Regions from separate parts of the Aeromicrobium sp. YIM 150415 genome, predicted to be linked through region 4. Evidence: riboswitches for the same ligand, from Rfam matches in the RefSeq annotation. Region 4 holds a riboswitch; each other region holds the start of a gene.
The links. Region 4 has a riboswitch for cobalamin ahead of JL108_RS16145 (hypothetical protein). Riboswitches for the same ligand answer to the same signal wherever they lie in the genome.

Region 1 (5,777 bases), on a different contig from region 4:
TCCCCGCGGCTGCTGGCGGGCGTTTTGCTGACGTTGCTGGCGGTGACGGCGGTGGTCGGGCTGCAGGCCGTGGGGGTGGTGCTCGTCGTCGCGCTGCTGATCATCCCCGGTGTCACCGCGCGTCTGCTGACCGACCGGATCGGGCGCATGCTGATGATCGCCCCGGCGATCGCGGTCGCGGCCACCGCGGCCGGACTGACGGCGAGCTTCGTCCTCGACGTCGCCCCGGGAGGCATGATCGTGCTCGGCCAGTCGGCGGTCTACGCCCTGGTCTATCTCCTCGCGCCGCAGCGCGGCGTCCTGCCGCGCCTCGCGCGCCGGAACCGCGAAGTCCCCGCCTGAGCCCGGCAGCGGCGGTAGCTGGTCAACCCTTCCTCGTCGGTGGAGGTAGACGATCAACGTCATGGGCGAGGTGTGAGGTTGGCCGTCTACCGCCGATCCGGTCGAGAGCCGTAATCTGGAGAGGTGCACCCCGACGAGTTGACCGCGTCCACCCAGGACTATCTGAAGGTCATCTGGACGAGTCGCGAGTGGCACGACGAGCCGATCTCGTCGCGTGCGCTCGCGCAGCGGCTCGGCCAGTCGCCGTCGACGGTCTCCGAGACGGTCAAGAAGCTCACCCAGCAGGGACTGCTCACCCACGAGCGCTACGGGGATGTCGGGTTGACCGACGAAGGTCGCCGCGCGGCGCTCGCGATGGTGCGCCGGCACCGGCTCATCGAGACCTTCCTGGTGGACTACCTCGGGTACTCGTGGGATGAGGTGCACGACGAGGCCGAGGTGCTCGAGCACGCGGTGTCCCATCTCTTCATGAGTCGTCTCGCGGTCGCGCTCGGCGATCCGGAACGCGATCCCCATGGCGATCCCATCCCCACCGCCGAGGGGCGGCTGCCCGAACTGGACGCCCGTCAGCTGTCGGAGGTCGGTGACGGCGAGCGCGTGCGGGTGGTCCGCGTGTCCGATGCCGACCCGGCGCTGCTGCGGTTCCTCACCGAGCAGGGCATCGGCCTGGACGTGCTGCTGGATGTCAACGAACGGCATCCCTATGCCGGCACGATCAAGGTGACGCGCGACAGCGAGGAGCTCGACCTCGGGCTGCCCGCGGCCGAGGCCATCTGGGTCGCCACAGACTGATACGCGCGGCGCCCGGACGGGGCGGTGAGTGGTGAACCGTCGCCCCGCGCTTGTGGCGGTGCGTGAGCGGCCGCCTCTCCGGCCGAACGGACGCCTCCTCACCGGTGGTGGCCGGGAAATGGACGCCTACTCACCGCCCGGGGGCGAGGGAGGCGGGTGGTCAGTGGCCGCCGACGAGGTGGGTCTCGTAGGCGAGCACGACCAGCTGCACGCGGTCGCGGGACCGGGTCTTGGCGAGCAATCGGCTGATGTGGGTCTTGACGGTCGCCTCCGCCACGAACAGCTCACTCGCGATCTCCGAATTCGACAGGCCACGCCCCACCAGCACCAGCACCTCGCGTTCGCGATCGGTGACCTCGGCGAGCCGGTCGTCGGGGGACTCCGTGGCGCCCGCGGGGTCGGGCAGTGTCGTCGCGAAGTGGTCCAGCAGCCGTCGCGTGGTCGACGGCGCGACCACGGCGTCGCCGCGGTGCACCGCCCGGATCGCCCCGAGCAGCTCCGGCGGCGCGGCGTCCTTGAGCAGGAAGGCGGCCGCGCCGGCCTTGATCGCCGCGAAGGCGTACTCGTCCAGGTCGAAGGTCGTCAGCACGATCACCCGGGGACCGTCGGCCATCGCGGTGATGGAACGGGTCGCCTCGACCCCGTCGAGACGCGGCATCCGCACGTCCATGAGCACGACATCGCAGGAGGTCACGCCGATCAGCTGCACCGCTTCGGCCCCGTCGCCCGCCTCGCCGACCACCGTCATGTCGTCCTGGCTGTCGACGAGCATCCGGAACCCGGCCCGCACCATCTGCTGGTCGTCGACGAGGAACACGCGGATCGAATCGCTCACCAGGGAATCCTCGCATCGACCTCGTACCCGCCGCCGACGACGGGCCCGACCCGCAGCTCGCCACCGTGGGCGGCCACCCGCTCCCGCATGCCGACGAGCCCGTGCCCGCCGCCGTCGTCGGCCGCGCTGGCCCCGCGGCCGTCATCGCGGACCGTCAGGTTCAGCACGTCACCGTCGCGGCGCAGCGTGACGGTCGTGGTCACCTGGGGTCCGGCGTGCTTGCGGACATTCGTGAGCGACTCCTGGAGGAGGCGATAGGCCGTGAGCGCGACACCCGGCGGGACGCCGGCCAGGTCCGCCGAGATCTCGGTGTCGAGCCGCATCGACGCGGCGGCCTCCTCGAGGAGAGCCGGGACATCGGCGAGGTCGGGCTGCGGGGCGGTGCCGGTTCCATTCTCGCGCAGCAGACCGAGCAGCGACCGCATCTCGGTCAACGCCTGCCGTCCCGTGCTCGCGATGGTCTCCAGCGCGTCGACCGCCGTCTCGGGGCGGGCGGACGCGGCGTAGCGTGCACCGTCGGCCTGCACGATGATGACCGACAGCCCGTGGGCCACGACATCGTGCATCTCGCGGGCGATGCGGTTGCGCTCACCCTGCGCCGCCAGTTGCGCGCGCTGGTCGGCCTCCCGGGCTACCCTCTCGCTGCGTTCGATCAGCGAGTTCACGTACGCCTCGCGGGTGTGCCCGAGCAGTCCGAGGACCCATGCCACGACCACGATGAGGCCGATGCCGAAGGCCTGGGAGGCGACCAGGCTCGTGCTGTAGGAGGGGGTGCCGTAGGACGGCATCCAGTCGATCGCGGCGACGACGGCGGCGATGAGGCTGAGGACCAATACCGGGATGCTCCATCGCAGCCCCCGCCATCGCGCCACCGAGTACACGGCGATGGGGAAGGCCAGCTGCCCGGGGAGCGTGGTGTCGTAGAGGAGCACCTGCGCGGCGTGCGTGACATAGACCGCGGCGAAGACCGCCACCGGGTGCGAGCGCCGCCAGAACAACGGGGCGATCTGTGCCGCGGTCAGCACCGCTGTGCCCGGGCTGATGCCGACGGCCGCGAGCGGCGCGACGGCGAGCAGCGCACAGGTCAGCGCGATATCGAACCACTGCCTGCCGCGCGGGCTGAGGCGGAACGGTGCCCTGTCCATCGGATCGACGGTAGCCGAATGCGCGAGTCCGCAGATCCGTCCAGGGGTGGATCTTTACCTCATAAAGGTGCTTTTTTGTCTGGAATATCAGACGATCATCCGAAAACAGCCGTTGTGGCGGCCGATGCCGCGCGCGATGCGCCGCTATCTGCTTCCATGAGGTCCAAGGAGTGGCAGACGATCGGAGGAGATCATCGTGGGCGCCACCACCCCGCCGGGGTACGAGGACCTGGAACGCGATCTACGAGAGCGTGGGCTCGACGCCTCGGCGAGCTGGCCGGCCGACGTGCTGGCGAGCCTGGTCGCGAGCGACGCGATGAGCTTCGTCGAGCTCGCCCTCGAGCACGTCCTGGCCGATGCCCTCCGCGACTCCGAGCCGAGGGCCCGGGACCGCGAGCCCTGTGACGTCCGGGGCGCGGTCTTCGCGCACCGGCTGGACGGCACGATCTACGCGACGCTCGCCGAGGCGCTCTCCGCGCTCGCCTGGGCCGGTGATCCGGGCGTGGAGCGATGGCACGTGCTGCTCGCCGAGGTCGACCACGATGCAGCGGACATCCTGCGCTGCCGGATGCTGGCCGCCCCCTCGGCGGACTCCGATACCGCCGTGGAGTGGCTGGTGGCGCATCCGGACTGGTACTCGCTCGGCTGGGGATCGAGCAACTGGCCACCGATGGACGTCGTCGCGGTGCATGCCGATGTGTGCTCGATGGCCACCTATGAGGCGCTCGAACAGGCGATCTTGGAGTTCCTGCCCGCGGTCGAGGAGCCGGCGTGCCGAGGTTTCGGACAGTACGAGCTCCTCGCGGCGCTCGGCGACGGTCATCTCTCGAGCCTGGCGCGCGACCGCCTGGTGGAGCTGCACCATCGATTCGCCGAGATGCCGGTGGCGCGAACCTGAGTCGATGCGGCAGACTGTCGATGCGGCGGCGCGAGCGACGCCCGAGACCGTTCGCGCCGCCGTCTCGCCCTAGGGCCCTCAGCGCTCGGCGTTCCGTGGCGTGACGATGCTCGCGGTGCCGTCCGCCCCGATGCCACCTTCTATACTCGTGGAGTCCACGCCAGTGGACACCTGTTCGTCGCGGGGAAGCCGGTCGGAGTCCGGCACTGTCGCGCAACCGTAGGCCTTCGGGCGAGTCGGGAGACCGGGCGGGCGGGTCCATCACGACACACTGTCGCGTCTCGCAGTGGGGGGTCAGGACCATGGTCGTCACTGCCAGCCCCACGCAGCGTCGGCAGCGCCGCGCCCGCGATCTGCATCCGGGCGCCTGGTGGATCTGGGCACTCGGCCTGGCCGCCGCCGCGTCCGCCACCACCAATCCCGTCGTCCTGGTCCTCGTGATCGCGGTGGCCTGCCTGGTCGTCGCCAGCCGACGTGGCGACGCCCCCTGGGCCCGTGCCTTCCGCTTCTATCTGTGGTTCGGTGCGGTCATCGTGGTCGTGCGCGTGCTGTACCGGCTGGTGTTCGGCGGCGGATCGGTCGCCGGCGACACGGTACTGGTCCACCTGCCCGAGGTCCCTCTTCCCGATGTCATCTCGGGCATCAGGCTGCTGGGCGATGTCACCTCCACGGCCGTGCTCGCCGGACTCTACGACGGCCTGCGGCTCGCGGCGGTCGTCATCTGCGTCGGCGCGGCCAACGCCCTCGCCAATCCCAAGCGGCTGCTGGCCTCGGTGCCGCCCGCGCTGTACGAGGTGGGGACGGCGCTGGCCGTCACGATGTCGGTGTTCCCGCAGCTCGCCGAGAGCGTGCAGCGGGTCCACCGGGCGCGTCGTCTGCGCGGTGAGCCCGGCAAGGGGGTCGGGGCGCTGCGGCGGCTGGTCGTCCCGGTGCTGGAGGACGCGCTGGAGCGGTCGATGACGCTGGCCGCGGGCATGGACGCCCGCGGATACGGTCGTGCCGGCACCGCATCGGTGCGGGCTCGCGCCGTGACCGGCGGGTTCCTGCTCGCCGGCCTGTTCGGTCTGTGCGTCGGCACCTATGCCTTCCTCGACCAGACGGCGCCGAGATGGCTCTCCTGGCCGGTGCTCGCCGTCGGCGTCGGCTGTGCCGTGATCGGCTTCCTGCGCGCGGGCGAGCGGGTGCAGCGCACGCGGTATCGCCCGGACCGTTGGCGGAGCGCGGAGCTGGTGACCGCGTCCTGCGGTCTCGTCGCCGCTGTCGGCATGAGGATCGTCGATCCGGCTGCCGCCTTCCCGTCGCTCACGACGGCGCCCGATGTCTCGATCATGGCGCTGGCCGCGGTGCTCGTGGCGGCGGTGCCGGCCTTCGCGACCCCGGAGCCACGGCGGGCGGTCCGATGATCGACGTCACCGGTGTCACCTTCGCCTACGACGGCGTGCCCCTCCCGGTCCTCGTCGGGGTCGACCTGACGATCGGCGAGGGCGAGCTCGCCCTGGTCGCCGGCCGCACGGGATCGGGGAAGTCGACGCTGCTCGGCGTCTTCAACGGGCTGGTCCCGCACTTCACCGGCGGGACGCTGAGCGGGGACGTCCGGATCGACGGCGCATCGGTCCTCGGACGGCCTCCGCGCGAGCTGGCCGATCTCGTCGGCTACGTGCCGCAGGATCCGCTGGACGGCTTCGTGACCGACACCGTCGAGGAGGAGCTCGCCTACGGCATGGAGCAGCTGGGGCTGGCGCCGTCGACGATGCGGCGCCGCGTC
Region 2 (5,777 bases), on a different contig from region 4:
CGCACGGCACCGTCGGGGTCGTCACAGGAGCTGTCGATGTCGTCGTCCGCGGCTGTCGTCAGCTCACCGTCCTCCAGGGCGTCGCGGTCGACGGTCGTGACCGCGCCGTCTGCATCGATGGCGAGCGTGTCGGAGCCGAACGCGCCGACGATCGTGCCGTCGGCCAGCTCGGTGTCGCCGAGCTGTGCGGCGTCCTGGCGGTAGTAGTGGTTGTGGTCGCCGTGCGGCCAGGTCCAGCTGCCCGCGTCGAGCACCGTCGCCGTGCCGTCCTTGCTTCCGAAGACGAAGCGCCCATCGGTCTGCACGGAGTCGGCAGGCAGGTCGAAGGTCTCGGCGCTGCCGTCGAGGAGATCGATGACCGAGGCTCGTTCGCCATCGGCGACCACGAGCCGGTGCTGTGCCTCGGCCTCCTCGACGGCGCCCTCGACGTGCCCGTGGCCGTGCTGGTCCCCGGCGGTGTCGTCGTCACCGGAGGACGAGCAGGCGGCGACCAGGACGATGCTGGTGACGGCGAGGAGGGGGCGAAGGGGTCTCATGCGGTCCTTTCGAGGGTGCGGGCAGTGGAGGGCACGACGGAGCGCAGTCCGAGTGCCAGGACGAAGATCGCGACGGCGCAGGCGGTGATCGTGGCTCCCGCCGCCGTGCCCGCGTGCCAGGAGACGAGCAGCCCGACGACGACGGCCACGGCGCCGAGCGCGGCCGCGAGGGCGATGGCGAGGGATACGCGGGAGGTCCACAGCACCGCCGCGGCGGGAGGCGCGATGAGCATGCCGAAGACCAGCAGCGTTCCGACGATGCTGAACGTGGCGACGATCGCGAGGGTCAGCATGGTCAGCAGCGCGAGCTGGGCGATCTCGGGACGCAGCCCGCTGGTGCGGGCGATCCGGCGGTCGAGGGCGCTGACCAGGAAGGCTCGGTGGCCGAGAGCGGTCATCGCGACGATGACCGCTGTCGTCACCGCCAGCGTCACGAGATCGCCCTGTTGCACGGCGAGTACCTCGCCGAAGAGGAAGGCGGTGATGTCGACGGCGAACGAGCCCGAGGCGGAGACGATGATCACGCCGGCCGCGAGCATCCCGACGAACAGCAGGCCGATGGTGGTGTCGGTTCCGAGGCGGCGGTTCCGTTGCAGCGCCGATACCCCCAGGGCCATGAGGGCGGCGGCGATCCCCGCGCCGAGGCTGAGACTCACACCGGCCAGGGACGCGAGCGCGACGCCGGGGAGCATCCCGTGGGACATCGCGTCGCCGAGGAAGGCCATGCCGCGCAGCACCACCCAGGTGCCGGCGCAGGCGCAGGCGACGGCGACGAGGAGTCCCGCGATCGCGGCGCGGGTGACGAAGCTCACGGCGAAGGGGTCGGTCAGAAGGTTCATCGGCGAGGACTCTACAATGCAATGAGAACCATTCTTATTAGGGGGTCGGATGATCGACGTGTGTGAGGTGCACGCGGGCTACGGGCGGCACGAGGTGTTGCGGGGCGTGACCTGGTGTTTCGCTGCCGGGCGGGTGACGGCGCTGCGCGGCTCGAACGGCTCGGGCAAGACGACGTTGCTCGATGTCATGGCGGGGATCAGGCCCCCGGCGCGAGGCACCGTCAGCCGTCCTCCCGGCGGGGTGGCCTATGTCCCGCAGCGCACGCACATCGATCCACGCCTGCCCCTCACGGTGCGCGATGTCGTGACGATGGGAGCCTGGCAACGGCGTGGCCCGTGGCGCCGGGTGAGCCGTGATGATCGCCGGGCGGTGGAGAGCGCGATGGACGATCTCGGCATCGCCCATCTCGCGCGGCGACGGCTCGATGAGCTCTCCGGCGGACAGGTCCAGCGGAGCCTCGTGGCCCGGGCGATCGTCTGCGACGCCCCGGTGATGGTCCTCGACGAGCCGATGTCGGGGCTCGACATCGGGGTACGGCGAGAGCTGAGCGATGTGCTGCGCCGGGTCGCGGCCTCCGGCCGGGTCGTGGTCCAGGCCACGCACGATGCCGAGGCCGCGGAGGCGAGCGATCAGGTCGTCACCCTCGTTGACGGCCGCCTCCACCGCCACCCCTCGACGGTCCACTAGCGATGCCACGTCCAGGTGGAGCGGTGTCGCTGCGCTCGCCGTCGTTACTCGATCACCGATCTGGGTCCTTGGTGGTCGAGTAGCCCAAGGCCGTCCGCGGCCGACGCCGTGGAGCCAGCGCATCGGGGGCGTAGCCGCGCTGGAGCGAGGCCAGGTTTGGGCTGGGGTGGGTTTCGATACGGTCGCTCGCTGAACGAGCTTCCTACTCAACCACCGATCCCTCGCCTCGGTGGTCGAGTAGTGGAGGTCGCTGGAGCGAAACCACGTTCGCGTAGCCTGCGGGCATGGACCCGCTCGCCGGACTCGGCCCGTACTTCGCGGTCGAGCGCGGGACGGTGGGTGAGGGCTGGCTGACGCTGGACCAGCTCCACGGCGAGGTCCTTGCCGAGCGCGTCGCCCACACCCGCGACGCTCTCGCCGAGCGCGCTCGCGCGGACGTCGAGGACCGGGTCGCCGCCTCGATCATGTCCCTCGGACTGTTCGCACGTCTCGTCTCCCCGGTGCTCGGATCGCTCGCGGCAGGGGTGCTGGCGCCGCGCATCGACCTGTCGACGACCCGCTGGCGCCCCGTCGACTCCGGGCCCTGGCCGATCGCGGTCGAGCCCGGCGAGCCGCGCACGCTCGACGAGGTGACCACCGAGGTCGTCGGCCCCCTCGCTGAGCGCATCGGAGCCGACTACTCCGTCTCGCGCACCATCCTCGACGGCAATATCGCCTCAGCGGTCTTCGGAGCCGTGACGATGCTGCGCCGTCTGGGCGCCGCCGATGCCGACCGGGCCACCGGGGCCGCCCTGGGCAGCCTCTCCGAGGGCCCGCTGCGCGGCACCGGCACGGTCGACGGCGGCTTCGTCCGCGCCTCGTGCTGCCTGTACTACCGGTTGCCCGGTGGCGGCTATTGCGGCGACTGCGTGCTCGCCGCCCGTTGAGCCGCTGCTAGAGTGCGAGCGCCAGTCGTGCTCGTTTGAGCCAGGGAACCCGGTGTGAGTCCGGGACTGACGCGCAGCGGTGAGGGTGACGGGCGGAGCTTGATGCCACTGGACGATTGTCCGGGAAGGCGCTCCGTCTGATTGATCCCGAGTCCGAAGACCTGCTGGTCGCACGTTCGCGTGTGTGATCCATCCAGTTGCAGGCTTCGCGTTTGAGCCTCGGACGAAAGGGACCTGTCATGGTCGTCCGTACCCTTCCCACCCTCGCTGCCGCCGCGGCGGCACTCCTGCTCGCCGGCTGCGGAGCCGACGCCTCGGGCGACTCCGCGAGCGACGACACCGACGGCGTCTCACTCACCAACTGCGATATCGAGAAGACCTACGCGGCCCCCGTCGAGCGGATCGTCGCGACGAGCAACTCGGCGAATATCGGCACGCTGCTGCGGGTCGGCGCCGTCGACCAGCTCGCCGCAGTGGCCCTCAACCCCGACAACGACGAGATCATGACCGAGCTGTACGGCTCCGGTATCGAGGACGTGCCGCGCCTCGAATCGCCGATCTCGCTCGAGGCCATCGTCGCCCAGACCCCCGACCTGCTGATCGGTTCGTACAGCGGCCTGTTCGCGGGATCCTCCGGTGTCACCGAGGAGGTCGCCGCCGAGCGAGATATCGACACCTATGTGATCTCCGACAGCTGCCGGCAGGACCCCGATGACACCTCCTCGGCCCTCGGGACGATGGATCCGTGGACGGCGGTGCGGACCGATCTGGAGAACTACGGCGCGCTGACCGGACACGAGGACGAGGCCTCCGAGGCCATCGAGGATCTCGATGAGCGACTCGGTGCCCTGGAGGACGCACCGCGTCCTGACGCCGCGCCGAAGGTCCTCCTCTTCGACAGCGGCACCGATGACCTCTACACGTCGGGCCACAACGGCCCGCCGCAGGGCATCATCGATGCCGCCGGAGGCGAGAATGTCTTTGCCGACGAGGACACCACCTGGTTCCGAGCCAGCTGGGAGGCTGTCGCCAGCCGTCAGCCCGATGTGATCGTGGTGCTCGACTACCGCAGCGGCGATGAGAACGAGGTCGCGACGAAGATCGACACCATCCGCCAACAGCCCGCGCTGCGCGACCTTCCTGCCGTGGCGGAGGACCGCATCGTTGTCCTCCCGCTCGCCCTCTTCACCAGCGGACATCCCAATATCGAGGCGGCCGAGGCGCTGCGCACCTCCTTCGACGACCTGGGCCTCACGCCCGAGTCGGGCATCGAGGGCCGCTTCGCCGGTTATGGCCGCTGACCCGAGCTGGATCGTGCTGGCCCGGCAGGCGTTGCCGGGCCAGCGGATCGAGCTCGGGATGAGGGAGAGAGATCCTGGCGCGTGGACACCACTGCGCTCGTTGGCCGACTCCCGTGCCTGGCCGTCGATCGCCCGCGACTACGCCGACGGCATCAGTGCGCGCTCTGCGGTCGTCGGAGCCTCGTGTGCCCTGCAGGGTCTCGCCTCGCGGGTGATGGGGCCGGTGCTCGTGGGCTGGGCGCTCGGGCATCCGGTCCCTCGCCTGGCGGATGTCGAGGTGGAGGTGCTCGTTCGCGCCGGCCGTACGACGGGCGTGCGCTACAGCGTCACCCGGACGACGCCGCTTCACGCCGATGAGCTCGTGACATCGCTGGCGACTGTGATCCATCCGCTCGTCGAGGCGATCCGGGAGACCTTCGCGCTCACCGAACGGGTGCTGTGGGGCAATGTCGGTGCGTCGTGTGCCGGGGCCCTCGGCGCGGCGCACCGGATCGCGAGCGATGCCGAGGTCGTGCGCCAACACGGAGAGCGACTGCTCGCCGGACCCTGGCTGGTGTCGCTGGCCGTCGAGCCACGGACCTGCGATGGCGCATGGACCTATCGTCGGGACACCTGCTGTCTGATTCACCTGGGGGACGGACACCGGTTCTGCCCCGGATGCTCACGGGTGGATCCGGCGGACGACCGCGTGCGCTGGCGCGAGCGACTCGAAGAGCTAGCCCGATGACCACGACAGTCGGGGTGGGCGCTCGTGTGTGGCGGCGCCGGACGATCGTCCTGTGCCTGCTCCTGGCGTTGCCGCTCAGCATGGTGCTCGCGACGGGGTTCGGAGCGACCGAGGTCCCGGTCGACGAGATCGCCGGTGTCTTCGCCGACCGCCTCTCCGGCGAGTCCGGCTCCTCGGTGGCCTCGACCATCGTCTGGGACATCCGCACCCCTCGCGTCCTGCTGGCCGCCATCGTCGGTGCCGGCCTCGCGCTCGCCGGAGCGATGATCCAGACCCTGGTGCGCAACCCATTGGCCGACCCTTATCTGCTGGGCATCTCCTCGGGGGCGAGTGTCGGGGCGACCGCGGTCATCACGCTGGGAGTGCTGTCCTCCGCGGGACTCTGGGCCCTCACCGGAGGTGCCCTGCTCGGCGCCCTCGGCGCGGCGGTCCTGGTGTTCGGCATCAGCATCGCCCAAGGGGGATTGACGCCACTGCGATTGGTGCTCACCGGCACGGTCCTGAGCGCTGCCTTCTCGGCGGTGGCGAGCTTCCTGGTGTTCCGCAGCGCTGAGCCGCAGGCCGCGCAGTCGGTGCTGTTCTGGCTGCTCGGCAGTCTCGCCGGTGCGTCGTGGATCAAGCTCGTCGGGCCTCTGGCGGTCGTCCTCCTCGTCGGCATCGTGGTGTGGATCCTGGCGGGCTGGCTCGACGCGCTGGCGATGGGAGCGGACGCCGCCGCATCCCTCGGCGTGCCGGTCGTCGCGCTGAGGATCGGGCTCTT
Region 3 (5,777 bases), on a different contig from region 4:
CGTGCGGCATGCCAGTCAGCGACGGCTCGCTGGTAGGCGGACTCGTCGCCGGCTACCCGGGCGCTGCGCTCCCTTTCGGGGTCGCGGACGGTGATCATCGGCGGCGGGTCGGGGACGTGGCGCGCGATGATCGCCTCACGGGCGGCGACGAGGGGATCGTCCTCGCGCTTCTCGACGACGAGATAGGCCGAGACCGATCGCAGCGCTTCAACCGCCTCGACCGTCAGCTGATCGACACCCCCCGGCCCGATCCCCACGACCCGCACCCTCATCGCACACCCCCGGTCGCGACGGACGCGAGATGTGCTTCGGTGGTCGTCATAGCAACCACAGGGTCACATCCTGCGTCACCCGACGACGCGAGATGTGATTCCACGGTAGCCATAGCAACCGCAGAGTCACATCCTGCGTCTCGTCCCCGCGCTTCGGTCACTGGCGGTCCTCGAGCTCGCCCTCGACCTCGAGGTAGACGGACTGGAGGGCGGCGAGGGTCTCGGGGTCGGGCTCGGCCCACAGACCCCGGTCGGCAGCCTCGTGCAGGCGCTCGACGATGCCGCGCAGCGCCCACGGATTCGACTGCCGCATGAACTCCTGGGTCTGCTCGTCCAGCACATAGGACTGCGCGAGCTGCTCGTACATCCAGTCGTGCACCACACCGGTGGTCGCATCGAAGCCGTAGAGATAGTCGACCGTCGCCGCGAGCTCGAAGGCGCCCTTGTAGCCGTGCCGCTGCATCGCGCCGATCCAGCGCGGGTTGACCACACGCGAACGGAACACGCGGCTGGTCTCCTCCGACAGCGTGCGGGTCTTGACCGCATCGGGCGTGGTCGAGTCGCCGACATAGGCCTTGGGGTCCTTGCCCGTCAGCGCCCGCACCGTCGCGACCATGCCGCCGTGGTACTGGAAGTAATCGTCGGAGTCGGCGATGTCGTGCTCGCGCGTGTCGATGTTCTTGGCCGCGACCTGGATGCGCCGGTAGTTGGCGCGCATGTCGTCGGCCGCGGGGGCCCCGTCGAGGTCGCGGCCGTAGGCGAAGCCGCCCCAGGCGGTGTAGACCTCGGCGAGATCGTTGTCATCGCGCCAATTGCCAGCCTCGATGGTCTGCAGGATGCCCGCTCCATAGGACCCCGGCTTGGAGCCGAAGATGCGGGTGCGGGCGCGGCGCTCGTCGCCGTGCTCGATCAGATCGGCCGCGGTGTGGGCGCGGACGTAGTTCTGATCGGCGGGCTCGTCGAGCTCGGCGACGAGGGCGACCGCGTCGTCGAGCATCGCGATGACATGCGGGAAGGCGTCGCGGAAGAAGCCCGAGATCCGCACGGTCACGTCGATGCGCGGGCGGCCGAGCTCCTCCAGCGGCACGATGTCGAGACCGTTGACGCGGCGCGAGGCCTCGTCCCAGGACGGGCGCACGCCGAGCAACGCCAGCACCTCGGCGATATCGTCGCCGCTCGTGCGCATCGCCGACGTGCCCCACACCGACAAGCCGACCGAGGTGGGGTACTCCCCCGTCTCGTCGAGGTGGCGCTGGACCAGCGAGTCGGCCATCGCCACGCCGGTCTCGTAGGCGAGTCGCGAGGGCACGGCGCGCGGGTCGACGGTGTAGAAATTGCGCCCGGTCGGCAGCACGTTGACGAGACCGCGCAGCGGCGATCCCGACGGGCCGGCGGGGATGAATCCACCGTCGAGGGCGTGCAGAACCGCGTCGAGCTCGTCGGTGGTCTTGGCCAGCCGCGGCACGACCTGCGTGGCGGCGAACTCCAGCACGCGCACCACCTCGGGATCATCGTGCAGTCCGGTGGCCGCCGAGGCGTCCCAGCCCGCCTCCTCCATCGCGAGGACGAGCTCACGGGCGCGTTGCTCGATCTCGTCGACGGCCCCCAGCTCGTCGGCACCTTCCTTCAGCCCGAGTGCGGCACGGAGCCCGGGGACAGCACCGGTCTCACCGCCCCAGACCTGTGAGGCGCGCAGGATGGCCAGCACGAGATTGACACGCGCTTCGCCGTCGGGGGCCTGGCCGAGCACGTGCAGACCGTCGCGGATCTGCGCGTCCTTGACCTCGCACAGCCAGCCGTCAACGTGCAGCAGGAAGTCGTCGAACTCCTCGTCCCCGGGGCGCTCGTCGAGGCCGAGGTCGCGGTGCATCTCCGCGGCGTGCATGAGGGTCCAGATCTCGGCGCGGATGGCCGGCAGCTTGGCGGGGTCCATCGCCTGGATATTGGCGTACTCGTCGAGCAGCTGCTCCAGCCGGGCGATATCGCCATAGGACTCGGCGCGCGCCATCGGCGGGATCAGATGGTCGACGATCGTGGCGTGCGCGCGGCGCTTGGCCTGCGCGCCCTCACCGGGATCGTTGACGAGGAAGGGGTAGATGAGCGGCATGCTGCCGATCGCGGCATCCGTGGCGCACGAGGCCGAGAGGGCGGCGTTCTTGCCCGGCAGCCACTCCATCGACCCGTGCTTGCCCAGGTGGACCACCGCGTGCGCACCGAAGCCGCGCTCGAGCCAGCGGTAGGCGGCGAGATAGTGGTGGCTCGGCGCGAGATCGGGGTCGTGGTAGATCGCGACCGGGTTCTCGCCGAAGCCGCGGGGCGGCTGGATGAGGATGACGATATTGCCGCTGGTGATCGTGGCCAGCACGATCTCCTGACGATCGTTGACGAAGAGCGTGCCCGGTGCGGCACCCCACGCCTCGGTGACCTCGTCGACCAGTTCGGCAGGCAGGTCGGCGATCCACTGCTCATAGTCGGCGGCCGGGATGCGCACGTGGCTCTCGGTGAGCTGACCCGAGGTCAACCACTCCTCGTCCTGCCCACCGGCGTCGATGAGCGCGTGGATCAGCGTGTCGCCGGCCTCCGTGTCATCGTCCATGTCGAGCACGCGGCTGATGGTCGGGTCGTCGCCCAGGTCGTAGCCCGCATCGCGCAGACGACGCAGCAACCGCACCGTCGAGACCGGGGTGTCGAGGCCGACGGCGTTGCCGACCCGGCTGTGCTTGGTCGGGTAGGCCGACAGCATGAGGGCGAGCTTGCGCTCCGCCGGCGGGGTGCGGCGCAGGCGCGCGTGGTTGACGGCGATCCCGGCGACGCGGCGGCAGCGCTCCTCATCGGCGACGTAGCGCGGCAGGCCGTCGGCGTCGATCTCCTTGAAGGAGAACGGCGCGGTGATGATGCGGCCGTCGAACTCGGGGATGGCGACCTGGTTGGCCGAGTCCAGCGGGGTCACGCCGTCGTCATTGGCCTCCCATTCGGCGCGGCTGGAGGTGAGGCACAGGCCCTGCAGGACCGGGATGTCGAGGGCGGCGATGCGCTCGACATCCCAGGTCTCGTCGTCGCCGCCCGCGCTCACGGCGCCGGGCACCTGGCCACCCGCCGCGAGGACGGTCACGATGAGCGCATCGAGGGTGCCGAGCGCCGCATAGAGGTCATCGGGGGCCGAACGCAGCGAGGAGGAGAAGACCGGACTGCCCACGGCCTCGCCGGTGGCGTCGATCGCATCGGCGAGCACATGGGCGAACTCCGTATTGCCGCTCGCCTCGTGCGCGCGGTAGTAGAGGATGCCGATGCGTGGGAGATCCGCGGGGCGCTCGGGGCGCTCGCTCCACCCCCACGTCGGCAGGACGGCGGGCGGCTCGAAGCCCTCGCCGGTCAGCAGGATCGTGTCGGAGAGGAAGGCGTGGAGCTGGGCGAGGTTGGCCGGACCGCCCTCGGCGAGATAGCGATGCGCCTCGGCGGCCACACCCATCGGGACGGTGGAGTGCTCCATGAGCTCGGCGCTCGGCTGCTGCTCGCCGCCGAGGACGACGATCGGGACGGTGGCCTCGCGCACCGCCGTCGGCACGTCGTCGGGCGATCCGAGGATGCGGGCGAGGACGAGATCGGCCTCGTCCACGAGCGCCGCGATCTGCTCGTCGGTCAACCGCACCGGGTTGGCGAAGCGGTAGTCGGCACCGCTCGCGCGCGCGGAGAGCAGATCGGTGTCGGATGTGGACAGCAACGCGATGCGCGTCATGCTTCCTCCTCGGGGTTCTCGCCCCTATCAGTCGGAATCGTCGCGTTCAGTGTCTGGCTCGGCCTCGCGGACGATGCCCGCGCGGCCTCACAGTGGCGGAACCGCCCCGGTCTCGCACCGGGTTCCTGAGATCGCGTCGACGTGAGTGCGCCCAGCGTATCCGGGCAGCGCGCGCCCCGGTCCGAGGGGCGGCCCGCGTGCTGAGCGAGGGTGTGGATAACGATCTCGACACGACGTAGAATGCAATTAATGTTGCATTCGTGAGGATCACGGCCAGCGCACGACGGCACGGCATCGCCGATGAGGACATCCTTCACGCCCTTCGTCACCTCCTTCGGGTCTATGAGGGCAGAGACGAGGTCCTGTTGGTGATCGGCACCGCCCGCGATGGTCGGATCATCGAGGTGGGGATCGCGGACCCCGACCTCGATCCGCGAGTGGTTCACGCGATGCGAGCACGGCCGAAGTTCTGGCCCTGAGACGACCGAAGGGAGCATGACCATGACGGCACGGATACGGCTCAGTGACCAGGAAGCCCTCGACAGGATCGAGGAGATCGATCCTGCCACCGCCCCGATGCGCGATATCTCGGCGACGGAACCGATCAGAGCAGCGGTCGCGAGCCGCGCCGCAGCCGAGCGAGCGGTCACCGATGCAGTGCACGATGCCCGGGCCCGAGGCGTCACCTGGGTGGAGATCGCCGCCGCTCTCGGCGTCAGCCATCAGGGCGCCCGCCAACGGTACGGAACTCGCTGATCCCCTCCTGGGATCTGTGGGCGGTGGATTATCACGCACCGCCGCACCTTGAGTGCGGGATGGCTCACCGCTCGGGGCCGGTCAATGGTCGGGCGCGGTCTCGTCGTCGCGCGGCAAGGCGGAGGCGTCAACCGCGCACGGCGTAGGTGACGTAGTCGTCGTAGAGCTGCCAGGCGGTGCCGACCTCGGCGAAGCCGGCCTGCGACAGCGCCGCGAGCCGGAAGTCGATCGCGGTCGACGGCGTCGCGTCTCGGCCCGCGAACCGGCGGTCGCGCTCGGCGACGCGCTCCGCGTGGCCGAGGCGCTCGCTCAGCGAACCCCACCATCGGTCCCAGCTCTGCGCGCCGGCGGCGAAGGCCTCCTCCTGGGTGCGACGATCGTGGTCGGCGGCCCAGCGCGCGATGTGCGGCGAGCGTCCGTCGAATCGGAAGTGGTCGCCGTCGAGGAAGACCCCTCCCGGTCGCAGGACCTCGGCAACCTCCGCGAAGAGGCGGACGAGGTCAGCAGGCCACAGCCAGTGCAGCGCCGTCGTCGACACGGCGCCGGCGAAGCCCTCCTCCGCCATGGCCCCCCGCCACTCGCCGGTCAGATCGGCGTCCACGATCCGCACCCGATCGCCATAGGGCGCCAGGTACTCCGCCGCCAGGTCCAGGAGCACCGGATCGTAGTCGACCGCCACGACCCGGGAGTTCGGCACCGCGTCGAGGACGCGGGCGGCCAGCGAACCCGGCCCGCAGGCCAGGTCGAGGACGGTCATCGGCTCGTCGCCCGCGACCTGCCGCAGCACATCGACCATGACGGCGAACCGCTGCTCGCGTTCGGCGATGTAGGCGGCCTGCTGGTCGTCCCAGTGCCGCACGAGATCGGCGGCGGTCATCCGACGAGCCCCAGATCCCGCAGCCCCTCGGCGATCTGCTCGATGCCGTCGACATTGCGGATCGAGGGATCCATCGTCGTCCCTCCGAGGATGATGTAGCGACGCTCCTTGACCGCCGTCAGCCGGCTCGCCACCG
Region 4 (5,777 bases):
TGCGCCATAAGAAGCTGAACGCCCGCGAGCAGTGGCGCGCGATCCTCATCAGCCTGCAGACCACCTCGCATCCCTGGATCACGTGGAAGGACACGATCAACACCCGTGCCCTCAACGACAACACCGGGACGATCCACCTGTCGAACCTGTGCACCGAGATCACGTTGCCGCAGGATCGCGACAACGTAGCGGTGTGCAATCTCGCCTCGATCAACCTCGCGCGACATGTGGTCGGGCGCCGCGGCGATGCCGTCGTCGAGTGGGACCGGCTGGCCGCGTCAGTGCGCCGGGCCGTGCGGCAGCTCGACAATCTCATCGACATCACGATCAGCTCGGTCCCCGAATCGGAGCACTCGAATGAACGCAACCGCGCTCTCGGCCTGGGCGTCATGGGCTTCACCGATGTGGTCGAGCGCTTCGGCTGGTCCTATGCGAGCGAGCAGTCCTATGACCTGATCGACCGGCTCCTGGAGTTCGTGAGCTGGCACGCCATCGACGCCTCGGCGGAGCTCGCCGCCGAGCGGGGGGCCTACCCGAACTTCGCCGGTTCGGGCTGGAGCAAGGGTCTCGTGCCGGTGGACACCCTGGATCGTCTCGAGGCCGACCGTGGGGTGCCGCTCGATGTCGACCGCAGCACCCGGCTGGACTGGGACGCGTTGCGCCGCAAGGTGGCCGGCGGGATGCGCAACTCGACGCTCATGGCGATCGCTCCGACCGCCTCGATCGGTCTGGTCGCCGGCACGACTCCCGGCCTGGATCCGCAGTTCAGCCAGATCTTCAGCCGCGCCACGAGCGCGGGCAAGTTCCTGGAGGTCAACCGCAATCTCGTGGAGGACCTGCGTGAGCGCGGGCTGTGGGACGAGCTGCGCGACGATCTGCTCCGTCACCAGGGCGATCTCTCGCAGGTCGAGGGGGCTCCGGCCGAACTGGTCGAGATCTATCAGACGAGCTTCCAGCTCACGCCGTATGCCTTCGTCGAGGTGGCGGCGCGCGCGCAGAAGTGGATCGATCAGGCGATCAGCCGCAATATCTACCTGGCGAGTCGCGAGGTGGACGGCATGGTCGATCTGTACAGCGCGGCGTGGCGCAAGGGCGTCAAGACGACCTACTACCTGCACATGATGCCGCGACACACCGCGGAACAGAGCACCGTCAAGGTCAACAAGTCCGAGGCCGTCACCCCGGCATCGGGCGGCGCCCAGCGCCGAGGCTTCGGTGCCGCCACGGCACCCGCGGCGCCGGCCAAACGCGGTTTCGGCTCGGTCGCTCCGACGTCGGCGCCGGTCGTGGAGGCCGAGCCCGTGGTGCCCGAGGAGGCGCAGGAGCTCGAGGTCGTCGACGGCGCCGCGTGCCCGATCGACCCCCAAGAGCGCCTCCAGTGCGACTCCTGCCAGTGATCATCCGGCCCGCCCCCGCGTTGAGTGTGACGTTTGGACGGTGGAACGGGCCTTCTTGGCGTCCAAACGTCACACTCAACGCGAAAGTGAGGGCACGATGACGCGAGGGATCCTGGGAACGGGGATCGAGGAAGGGCTGCTGCTGAAGCCCGTCACCTATCCGTGGGCGATGGAGCTGTACGACCAGGCAGTGGCGAACACGTGGTTCCCCAATGAGGTGCAGCTGGGGGAGGACCTCGGCGACTTCGAGCGGATGAGCGATGACGAGCGGCACGCGCTGACCCATCTGATGAGCTACTTCAACCCGAACGAGCTGCTGGTCAACAAGGCGCTGGCGTTCGGCGTCTATCCCTATGTCAACGCCGCCGAGTGCCACCTCTACCTCGCCAAGCAGATGTGGGAGGAGGCCAACCACTGCATGAGCTTCGAGTACGTGCTCGAGACCTTCCCGATCGACCGGGAAGCCGCGTACGAGTCCCACGTGACCGTGCCGTCGATGGCGGCCAAGGAGGCCTTCGAGGTCCGCTTCATCAAGCGGATGACCGAGCAGACCCTCGACATCACCACCACCGAGGGCAAGCAGGACTTCGTACGCAATCTGGTGGCGTACAACGTCATCTTGGAGGGCATCTGGTTCTACTCGGGATTCATGGTGGCGCTCAGCTTCCGGCAGCGGAACCTGCTGCGCAACTTCGGGTCCCTCATCGACTGGATCGTGCGCGACGAGAGCCTGCATCTGAAGTTCGGCATCAACCTGATCCTCACCGTGCTCGACGAGAACCCCGATGTGGCGACCCCGGAGTTCGCCGCCGAGATCCAGCAGATGGTCCTCGATGCCGTGGAGATGGAGGAGGCCTACAACCGGGATCTGCTGCCGAACGGCATCCTCGGGTTGAATGCGGACTACATCAATCAGTACGTGCGCTACTTGGCCGACCGACGGCTCGAGGAGCTGGGCTTCGAGGCGCACTACGGCGTCGGCAATCCGGCGAAGTGGATGGCGACGGCGAACGACACCCTGCAGCTCGTCAACTTCTTCGAGTCGATCAACACCTCCTATGAGGTCAACGCGAAGGCCTGACGATGAGCTGCGTGTCCTTCCTGACACCCGGGCAGCGAGCCGCTCTGCGGCGTGCTGGGGGAGACGGACCCCTCTCACGGTTCGTCTCCCCACCGACCACCGAGGCGAAGCTCCGGCGGATCCGGCTGATGGCCCTCGACCCGGACCACCGCATCCGTGAGAGCGCGGCACTCGCGGTCCACGCGCCCGCCGATGTCCTGCGGGCGCTGACCGCCGATGGCGCGCCGAGCGTGCGCTGCTGTGTGGCTCGCAATCCGGCCACCCCGGTGTCCTCGCTCGAACTGCTGGCTGACGACGAGGTGGCCCAGGTGCGTGGGTGGGTGGCGGCACATCCACGGACCACGGCGGAGCTGTCCGATCGCCTGGCCACGGACCCCGACCCGCAGGTGCGTCGGGTCGTGGAGTGGGCGCGCGGCTGGGAGCCCGGGGTGCGGAACGATCCGGCCGATTCCGCCTTGGACGAGGCCGGTGTCGGTCTACACTGATCCCGAACGATGAACCCTCTGTGACGGGGAATCCGGTCCGAATCCGGAACTGTCGCGCAACCGTGGGCCGCTCTGAGCGGCGAGTCGGGATACCGCACCGAGGCCAGCAGGACCAACGATCTGCCGCGTCAGCAGGTGCGTGAAGGGGACTGAACCCTCTCGCCCGATGTGGTGGGAGGAGATATCTCGATGAAGCCCCTAGCCCGAGTCGTCGCGGCCGGACTGCTGATCGCCGCGACCCTCGTCTGGATCGACGGCGCCACCTCACCCCCCGCGGTCGCGATCGATCACAGTCGTGGCCATCCCGGCTTCTGCGAAGGGGACCGAGGAGTGACAGTCGTGGTCGACTTCCAAGAGCTCGGTGGGCAGACGATCGTACGCTGCCATCCGCAGGGCACCGCGGGCTCAGGCCTGGACGCGCTGCGCGGAGCCGGTATCCAGGTGGCCGGTACGCAGCGGTGGGGTGAGGGCTTCGTCTGCCGGCTGGAGAATCGCCCTCGCGCCGATGAGTCCTTGGGCGTCGAGGGGCAGCCTGGCTACCGCGAGGCCTGCGTCAACACGCCGCCTTCGGCCGCGTACTGGTCCTACTGGCATGCGGGCAACAACTGCGCGTGGTCGTACAGCAACTGGGGTGTGAAGAATCGTGATTTCGTCCAGGGCGGATTCGAGGGGTGGTCCTTCTCGCTGAACGGCGGAGCCGATGACGCTCCTCGTCCGCGTGTCGCCGCGGTGCGACCCGGAACGGAGGGCGGATCGTGCACGGTCTCCGCCGACCCGGCGCCGTCGAGCACTAACCCGATGGAACGCCAGCGGGGTTCGACGGGCGCAGCCCAGCCAGGTGCCGATGATGTCGATACCGACTCGCCCCGTTTCCGCCGCTCCGCCGGGCAGGAGGGCTCTACTCCGGCGTCCGGCGGCTCGCTTCCGGCGCCTATGCCCCGCGATGCCCCGGATGATCCCGCGGACAACGTGTCGTTCACCGGCGGGGAGGATGCCGATGACGTGCGACAGGCGGCCGCGGAGGATGCCGGAGCCAGTCGCTATGCCCCGTGGGCGGCCGCGAGCGCCCTGCTGCTGCTCGTGGGTTCCATGTGGTGGATCGAGCGCCGGCGAAGACGCGCTCGGCAGGGCGAGTGACCACCGTGGGCGGGCGTCTCGGCTCGACCTACTTCCTCCCGAGGGACCTGCATCCGGCCGCCTGGTGGATCTGGGCGCTCGGGCTGGCGGTCGCGGCCAGTAGGACGACCAACCCGTGGATCCTTGCGACGATCATCGCGGTCGCCTGCCATGTGGTCGTCAGCCGGCGGAGTGCGGCACCCTGGGCGCTCGCATTTCGTCTGTACCTCGTCCTCGCGGGCATCATCATCGCCTTGCGGGTGCTGTTCCGGTTGATCTTCGGAGGGGGCGAGGGTTCGACGATCGTCCTGAGCCTCCCCGAGATCCCGCTTCCGCAGTGGGCGGCTGGCATTCGACTGCTCGGCGATGTGTCCGCCGAGTCCCTCCTCGGCGGCTTCTACGATGGTCTGCGGCTCGCCACCATGATCATCTGCCTCGGTGCCGCCAACGCGCTGGCCAATCCGAAACGGTTGCTCAAGATGCTCCCGCCGGCCTTGTACGAGATCGGGACCGCGGTGATCGTGGCGATGTCGGTGTTCCCGCAGCTTGCCGAGAGCGTCCTGCGTGTGCGACGGGCGCGAGCTCTACGTGGTCACACCGGCAAGGGGATCGCCCGGCTGCGGTCGGTGGTGATCCCGGTGTTGGAGGATGCGCTCGAACGATCTCTCACCCTCGCCGCCTCGATGGACTCGCGTGGATACGGGCGTGCGGGAGTGGCGGATACCCGTCGTAGAGCCCTGACCGGAACGCTGATGATCGTCGGCCTGGTCGGGGTGTGCGTCGGCGTCTACGGATCGATGGACAGCACCGCGCCGGTCTGGTTCGGAGTGCCGATGCTGCTTGCGGGAACGGCGCTCGCCTTGGTCGGCTTCCAGCTGACCGGAAAACACGTGCGACGCACCCGATATCGCCCCGATCGCTGGCAGGTGGCGGAGGTCGTCGTCGCTTCCTCGGGCGTGGCGGCAGCGGTATCACTGGTCCTCACCGGACAGTTCGCGCCGACGACCCTGGCGCCGTCCCTCATTGACCTGTCATGGCCGATCCTGGCCTGGCCGACTCTTCTGGGCGTGCTGATCGCGGTGGCACCGTCCTTCCTGACGCCGCGGCCGCCCGAGCCCTTCGAGGATGCCTGGACCTATGGCATCGGCTATCGCGAGCGCATCGTCGACGAGGAGGCGGGTCTGACGTGATCGAGATCGATGGCGTGACGTTCTGGTATCGAAGCGCCGACACGCCGACCCTGCGCGATGTCTCGTTGCAGGTCGACGAAGGCGAGATGGTCCTGTTGGCCGGGCGGACGGGATCGGGCAAGTCGACGCTGCTGGGGACGCTCAATGGGCTCGTCCCGCATTTCACCGGGGGACATCTGGAAGGGGACGTGCGGGTCGCCGGCCGCTCCACCCGCGACCACACTCCGCGAGAGCTGGCCGATCTCATCGGCGTGGTGGGTCAGGACCCGCTCGCCGGATTCGTGACGGACACGGTCGAGGAGGAGCTCGCCTATGGCATGGAGCAACTGGCCGTACCCGCTCAGGTCATGCGCCGTCGAGTGGAGGAGACCCTCGACCTGCTCGGTATCGCCGAGCTGCGCCACCGCCCCTTGCGACAGCTGTCAGGGGGTCAGCAACAACGGGTCGCGATCGGATCGGTGCTGACCATGCATCCGCGGGTGCTCGTGCTCGACGAGCCGACCTCAGC

Region 1: another riboswitch for cobalamin. It lies ahead of JL108_RS18595 (energy-coupling factor transporter transmembrane component T); the one in region 4 lies ahead of JL108_RS16145 (hypothetical protein).
Region 2: another riboswitch for cobalamin. It lies ahead of JL108_RS17850 (ABC transporter substrate-binding protein); the one in region 4 lies ahead of JL108_RS16145 (hypothetical protein).
Region 3: another riboswitch for cobalamin. It lies ahead of cobN (cobaltochelatase subunit CobN); the one in region 4 lies ahead of JL108_RS16145 (hypothetical protein).

Annotation. Positions count from the first base shown of each region.
Region 1 covers NZ_JAERWM010000033.1:18,568-24,344, forward strand. The annotation lists gene JL108_RS18570 (metal ABC transporter permease) at 1-342, shown strand, start outside; gene JL108_RS18575 (metal-dependent transcriptional regulator) at 466-1,134, shown strand; gene JL108_RS18580 (response regulator transcription factor) at 1,295-1,969, opposite strand; gene JL108_RS18585 (sensor histidine kinase) at 1,966-3,114, opposite strand; gene JL108_RS18590 (hypothetical protein) at 3,311-4,012, shown strand; cobalamin riboswitch at 4,154-4,280, shown strand; gene JL108_RS18595 (energy-coupling factor transporter transmembrane component T) at 4,315-5,415, shown strand; gene JL108_RS18600 (ABC transporter ATP-binding protein) at 5,412-5,777, shown strand, end outside.
Region 2 covers NZ_JAERWM010000030.1:16,183-21,959, forward strand. The annotation lists gene JL108_RS17830 (hypothetical protein) at 1-536, opposite strand, end outside; gene aztB (zinc ABC transporter permease AztB) at 533-1,375, opposite strand; gene aztA (zinc ABC transporter ATP-binding protein AztA) at 1,425-2,063, shown strand; gene JL108_RS17845 ((2Fe-2S)-binding protein) at 2,348-2,989, shown strand; cobalamin riboswitch at 2,995-3,173, shown strand; gene JL108_RS17850 (ABC transporter substrate-binding protein) at 3,229-4,290, shown strand; gene JL108_RS17855 (hypothetical protein) at 4,280-5,017, shown strand; gene JL108_RS17860 (iron ABC transporter permease) at 5,014-5,777, shown strand, end outside.
Region 3 covers NZ_JAERWM010000023.1:4,574-10,350, reverse strand. The annotation lists gene cobF (precorrin-6A synthase (deacetylating)) at 1-272, opposite strand, end outside; gene cobN (cobaltochelatase subunit CobN) at 430-4,008, opposite strand; cobalamin riboswitch at 4,035-4,167, opposite strand; gene JL108_RS14730 (hypothetical protein) at 4,269-4,487, shown strand; gene JL108_RS14725 (hypothetical protein) at 4,510-4,764, shown strand; gene JL108_RS14720 (class I SAM-dependent methyltransferase) at 4,892-5,641, opposite strand; gene JL108_RS14715 (ABC transporter substrate-binding protein) at 5,638-5,777, opposite strand, start outside.
Region 4 covers NZ_JAERWM010000025.1:107,505-113,281, reverse strand. The annotation lists gene JL108_RS16160 (ribonucleoside-diphosphate reductase subunit alpha) at 1-1,397, shown strand, start outside; gene JL108_RS16155 (ribonucleotide-diphosphate reductase subunit beta) at 1,495-2,478, shown strand; gene JL108_RS16150 (hypothetical protein) at 2,490-2,963, shown strand; cobalamin riboswitch at 2,930-3,078, shown strand; gene JL108_RS16145 (hypothetical protein) at 3,153-4,100, shown strand; gene JL108_RS16140 (energy-coupling factor transporter transmembrane component T) at 4,097-5,269, shown strand; gene JL108_RS16135 (ABC transporter ATP-binding protein) at 5,266-5,777, shown strand, end outside.